Thermoclostridium stercorarium subsp. stercorarium DSM 8532: one gene and its partner. The protein of the gene in region 2 interacts with the protein of the main gene of each other region in a pairwise test. Links are inferred from orthologs where the notes say so. Each region holds a gene or a part of one and is shown on either strand. Other genes may lie near its edges. The genes, in order: tuf and mreB.

Evidence for each region.
Region 1: the proteins of mreB (region 2) and tuf interact in binary tests that used the Bacillus subtilis proteins (3 or more experiments, as listed by UniProt). The link is inferred for Thermoclostridium stercorarium subsp. stercorarium DSM 8532 from one-to-one orthologs.

The regions. Positions count from the first base shown.
Region 1 is NC_020134.1:2,842,779-2,845,896, forward strand. The notes cover bases 90-2,873. They hold tuf (elongation factor Tu), read right to left. Parts: upstream 2,194-2,873; coding sequence 985-2,193; downstream 90-984. Other genes in these bases: lon (endopeptidase La), read right to left, coding at 90-452; fusA (elongation factor G), read right to left, coding at 2,334-2,873. Also shown: more of lon, read right to left, coding at 1-89; more of fusA, read right to left, coding at 2,874-3,118. UniProt on the Bacillus subtilis protein: GTP hydrolase that promotes the GTP-dependent binding of aminoacyl-tRNA to the A-site of ribosomes during protein biosynthesis.
Region 2 is NC_020134.1:87,308-90,533, reverse strand. What follows is about bases 67-2,958. They hold mreB (rod shape-determining protein), read right to left. Parts: upstream 2,081-2,958; coding sequence 1,052-2,080; downstream 67-1,051. Other genes in these bases: CST_RS00390 (M23 family metallopeptidase), read right to left, coding at 2,941-2,958; spoIIID (sporulation transcriptional regulator SpoIIID), read right to left, coding at 2,576-2,839; flgF (flagellar basal-body rod protein FlgF), read right to left, coding at 139-903; flgG (flagellar basal-body rod protein FlgG), read right to left, coding at 67-97. Outside these bases: more of flgG, read right to left, coding at 1-66; more of CST_RS00390, read right to left, coding at 2,959-3,226. UniProt on the Bacillus subtilis protein: Forms membrane-associated dynamic filaments that are essential for cell shape determination. Acts by regulating cell wall synthesis and cell elongation, and thus cell shape.

The DNA of each region.
Region 1 (3,118 bases), 2.8 Mb from region 2 along the record:
TCCGGAGAAACACGGTTTGACAGTTTGGCATACTTTTCAAAATAGCTTACAACCTGCCTTATAAGCGCCTCGGTTTCCGAATCCTTAACCAGATGTTTCGGATTGGGATGTTCCCGCACCTTTACCTCATAATAAGGCTCATTCGAAGTATACTCAACAATCTTAGCCCTTTCCAGCCCTTCCACAAGCACACGTATGGTGTCACCGGGAAGCCTGAGAAGCTGCTTGACCTTTGAAATGGTTCCCACTGGATATATGTCTTCAGGTCCCGGATCATCCAGAGCGGGATCCTTCTGTGCCGAAAGAAAGATCTTCTGATCCTTAACCATAGCCTCTTCCAGGGCCTTAATCGACTTTGTCCTGCCAACGTCGAAATGAAGAATCATATGTGGAAAAACAACAATCCCTCTCAACGGCAGAAGCGGGATTGTTAATATTTTATCCTGTGCCATCGGTATCAAATCCTTTCAATATGTGCTCCATACTTACAATATGGGGTGATCCCTGTTGTTAGCGGGATTCTATAACCATCTGAAACAGACCAACAAAACCAGCTTCGGATAATATTGGATCCATCAAAGTATGGTTATGTACTTCAGTTATCGTAACAAACTATGTACTTGAATTTCCGGATACTTGTCAGGATTTGAACGCCGGTAACTTATTAATACTATAAGGCTATTATATTATAACGTCTTGATAAACCAATTTCAATGTATTATTCTGGACGGGCTAACAGGTTATAGATCACTGTCCTGCCTGGAGTACTGCCGGCAGTATTTTAAGGCATTTCGCATTAACTCATGGTATAAAAAAGGCCGTCTCCACACATTTGCCGGAGGCAGCCCGTTAATTTCCAGATTTCATGAACGCCTGAAAAACCTTAACCAAAACGCCATCCTGTCACAGGCATATAAAACAGAAGCCATTCGCCGCGTTCCGCCGGCGAACAGCTTCCATTCCTGCTGCTAATATATTCGTAAATTACTTAATTATGCCTGAAACACGTCCGGATGCTACCGTTCTTCCACCTTCGCGGATGGAGAATGTCTGACCTTTTTCCATAGCGATGGGTGTAATAAGCTCTACCGTCATGGTGACATTGTCACCAGGCATGCACATCTCTACACCCTCAGGAAGGGAGATGGTTCCGGTAACGTCCGTTGTTCTGAAGAAGAACTGAGGTCTGTAACCGTTGAAGAACGGAGTATGTCTTCCCCCTTCTTCCTTGGTCAATACGTAAACCTCAGCGGTAAAATTGGTATGCGGGGTAATCGTACCGGGTTTAGCCAAAACCTGGCCTCTTTCAATTTCGTTTCTCTGAATACCTCTTAACAGACAACCGATATTGTCACCGGCAAATGCCTGATCAAGAGTCTTTCTGAACATTTCAACACCGGTAACGGTGGTCTTTCTCTTTTCGGTTGACAAACCGACGATTTCAACTTCGTCGCCAACCTTCAGGGTTCCTCTTTCAACCCTACCGGTAGCAACTGTTCCACGACCGGTAATGGAGAATACGTCCTCAACGGACATCAGGAACGGCAGGTCGATCTGACGTTCAGGAGTCGGGATATAGCTATCAACTGCATCCATAAGATCCAGTATGGGCTTGTATGCAGGATGATTCGGATCATTTGAATCGCATTCCAGAGCCTGCAGAGCAGATCCACGAACAATGGGGATCTCGTCTCCGGGGAATCCGTACTGGCTGAGCAGTTCTCTTACTTCCATTTCAACAAGTTCAATTAATTCTTCATCGTCAACCTGATCGCATTTATTGAGGAAAACTACAATATAGTTAACGCCAACCTGGTGAGCAAGCAGAATATGTTCACGGGTCTGAGGCATCGGGCCGTCGGCTGCTGATACAACCAGAATAGCACCGTCCATCTGAGCCGCACCGGTGATCATGTTCTTAACATAGTCAGCGTGTCCGGGGCAGTCAACGTGAGCATAGTGGCGTTTCAATGTTTCATATTCAACGTGAGAGGTATTGATGGTAATTCCTCTTTCCTTTTCTTCCGGAGCGGAGTCAATCTGATCATAAGACTTTACTTCAACATTTCCGGTACCTGCTAATGCCAAAACCTTTGTTATTGCTGCAGTCAAAGTGGTTTTGCCATGGTCAACGTGACCGATAGTTCCTACGTTAACATGGGGTTTAGTTCTTTCGAACTTAGCTTTTGCCATCGAAATTCTCCTCCTTACACAGTTCGGTAACTGTTGATAATTATATTATTAATCAGTAAAAAATTCAACGTAATCTTTCAATGCTTATAGAATTATACTATAACATTTTAATTTTGTCTGTCAATATTTCGTCTATTTCCTTATTCCTTGGGTTTCCTCAACCCGGCTATTTGTTCCTGGATATTCCGTGGAACTTCAGCGTAATGATCAAACTGCATTGAATAAACCGCTCTTCCCTGGGATCTTGACCTCAGTACCGTAGCATAGCCAAACATTTCACTCAGCGGTACATAAGCTGTAATAACCTGCGCTCCGGAACGGGCCTCCATCCCTTCAATACGTCCGCGGCGTGAGTTCAAATCGCCAATGATGTCGCCCATGTATTCTTCAGGTGTTGTAACTTCCACTTTCATTATCGGCTCCAGCAGAACAGGATCGGCGTTCTTCATTGCCTCCTTGAAAGCCATTGAACCCGCAATCTTGAATGCCATTTCTGATGAGTCCACTTCATGGTATGAACCGTCAAACAGTTTAACTCTTACATTAATAACCGGATATCCTGCAACAACACCGGTGTTCATTGCGTCCCTTATACCGGCGTCTACAGCAGGAATATATTCCTTAGGAATTACTCCTCCTACAATGTTATTAATGAATTCATACCCGCCGCTTTCAAGAGGCTCAATTTCAATCCAGCAGTGACCGTACTGACCGCGACCGCCGGACTGACGAACAAACTTGCCTTCGGCCTTGGCCGACTTGCGTATGGTTTCCTTATAAGCAACCTGCGGTTTGCCTACATTGGCCTCAACTTTGAATTCACGCATAAGCCGGTCGACAATAATCTCCAGATGCAGTTCTCCCATTCCGGCGATAAGGGTCTGGCCGGTTTCAGGATCTGTGTAAACCCTGAAAGTAGGATCCT
Region 2 (3,226 bases):
CATATGTATTCACATTCGCAAGATTGTTCGAGATTGTATCCACATTGAACTGCATCGCCTTCATGCCCGAACTTGCCGTATAAAGTGCCCTGATCATAAAACTACCACCCTTTTAACAATTTTCATTGATTTGATTGTTTATACTCTGCCTACCTCATTTACCGCCTTGTCCAGCGTTCCGTCAATTACGTTTATCACCCGCTGGTTTGCCTCATAACTCCGCAAAAGAGCTATCATATCAACCATTTCTCTTATTGCTTCGGCGTTTGACTGTTCAAGATAATTTTGCATAACCGTTCCGGTGAAATTTTCCACGACAGAATTATCAGACGCGGTGAAAAGATTTTCACCGTTTTTTCTAAGGCTGTCAGGATTCTGGAACTGGGTAATCAATAACCTGTCCACCACTGCGCCGTTCTGTATTATCGTCCCGTCTTCTGTGACGGTGAAATCGCTTCCGTTCAACTGTATAATGCCATTTTCACCAAGCACGTAATAACCCTGTCCGGTAACAAGCTGGCCGTCGGCATTCAGTTTAAAACTTCCGTCCCTTGTATAAAACTGTCCTCTTCCAGGTACAAGGACTGTAAAGAATGCCCTGCCTTCATCTTTAATACTCATATCAAGGCTGTTATCGGTCTTTAAAAGAGTTCCCTGGGTAAAGTAAGTGTAAACCTCACCCACGTCGTTACTGAATGACAGCTCGCCAACCGGCACTCCCCTTGCAGTGCCGCCGGTATTGTCATGAAGCCTTTCTGCCAAAAGTTTTGGAAAACCTTCAAGGACAACGGTGTCTTTTTTATAACCCGTTGTCGAAACATTGGCCAGGTTGTTCGCCAATACGTCCATTTTCTTATTCAGTGCCAACATGCTCCAGCCGGAAGTATACAACCCTCTAACCATATATATCTTTCCTTCTCAGTTTACATAGTCATAAATCAAACATATCTGCCGTTATGATACTGCTCTATCTTATTATCGGTAATTTTCATAATATTTTTTATATAAAAAAAGACTGCTTCGAAAACTTATGAAAGCAGTCTTTTTTTTATTACCTCCTGTAATTTACTTTTTCCATGCCTGATTCTTCAAGAATTTCCAGATTATCAAGAACTTTTCCGGTTCCGAGGGCCACGCACGAAACAGCGTCTTCTGCTATAAACACGTCTATTCCGGTCCTCTTCTGAAGCAGCTTGTCAAATCCGTACACCAGGGAGCCTCCACCGGTCATTACAATTCCCCTGTCGCTGATGTCCGCGGAGAGTTCAGGAGGTGTTCTCTCCAGCACCGAATGCACGGCGTCAACTATAGCTGAAACCGGTTCTTCCAGCGCTTCCATTATCTCTGATGACGATACCTGTATGGTTTTCGGAAGCCCCGACACGAGGTTCCTTCCCCTTACGTCCATATATACTTCTTCTTCCCTTGGATAAACCGTTCCTATTTTAATCTTTATTTCCTCGGCGGTACGTTCACCTATCATGATGTTGTGTTTTTTGCGCATATACCTGATTATAGCTTCGTCAAACTTATCCCCGGCCACCTTTATGGTAGTGCTTACAACCGCGCCTCCCAGCGAGATGACGGCAATATCTGTGGTACCGCCGCCGATGTCCACCACCATGCTCCCGCAGGCCTTGGTAATGTCTATACCTGCACCGATGGCCGCCGCGATAGGCTCTTCGATGAGGTATGTTCTGCGGGCACCTGCCTGGATGGCTGCATCTTCAACGGCACGTTTCTCAACTTCGGTGACTCCGCTTGGAACACATATCATTACCCTCGGCTTAAAAAGTTTCAACAAACTTCTACTGCATACCTTATTGAGAAAATATTTAAGCATACGCTCTGTTACCTGGTAATCCGAAATAACGCCGTCGCGCAACGGTCTGATTGCCACAATATTCCCCGGAGTCCTGCCCAGCATTCTCCTTGCTTCTTCTCCAACGGCCAGCAATCTGTTTGTGTTTTTGTCAATTGCAACAACGGAAGGTTCCCGGAGAACAATACCTTTTCCCTTTACATAGACCAGAACGGTCGCAGTTCCCAAATCAATACCTATATCAAGTCCCAGGCCCATTAAGACAACCCCTTACCTTATGTATTTTAATTTGTGAAAAATCATAAGTAAAAATCAGGCATAACTATTATACCCATCTATATTCAATTACAGACATATTCCCCGTTTCAGAAAAAGAAAAAACAGCAAAAACTTTTGTGTCAGCTTTTGTCTGTTTTTATATTATCATATTTGTTAAAGAATGCAAATAAATTTTAATGTTATGTATTATCCAATTTGCCGCAAAAATGCCATTGGTTCAAATTAACATTTCTCAATCCTTTTAAGTAATTTCCTGGAAGTTACAATTTATTAAAAACATCCCGCCGTTTTAATGTTACCGCCGGATTTTGAAATTTGTCCGGCGGCCAAGAAGCCGCAAATTACAAGAAATCACCCCGGCTGCCTTGACTTTGTATAAGCATTGCTGCAAGAAATGCTGAAAAACGTTGCCGTATATAATTTCACTTTCACGAAATAAACCCACTAACGGCTGCACATGAAAAAGACCGGGAATTACCCGGCCTTTTTTTCTTTCTTTTTGTATTTTATCCGTGTGGCTTCTCCACCTCGTATGTGCCTTTCAGCCTTATTCTCCTCTAAAATCTTCCTGACCTGTTTTGCCATTGCCGGATTTAATTTTCTAAGCCTTTCGGTAACATCTTTGTGTACTGTGCTTTTGCTGATTCCAAATGTTTGGGCTGCGGCCCTTACTGTTGTTTTGTTTTCAATGATAAAAGCTCCCAATTCGAGGGCCCTTTCCACAATATACTGCTTCAAAACATTTCCCTCCTACAGCGTCAGAACCAGCCTGGCTCGGGGTGTTTCTGTTAATATTTATATGCACATCGAAACGCGGTTATGTTTTAAGATAAGCCCGTTTAATTGCCGGAAAAAGGCAATACGGTTTTAGGATCAATCAGTTTGTCATCCTTATACATTTCGAAATGCAGATGCGGTGGATCGGCAATTTCGAATATTGCTGTGTTTCCTACGCTGGAAATCACATCACCGGCTTTGACTTTCTGGTTTACGCTTACCATGTTTGCGCTCGCCAGGTTTGAATATATGGATTTATAACCGTTTTCGTGATCTATTACAATGGTAATGCCATAGCAGGGATCTTCCTTTATCTCCTTTATATAACCGTCGGCCACGGCTTTCACT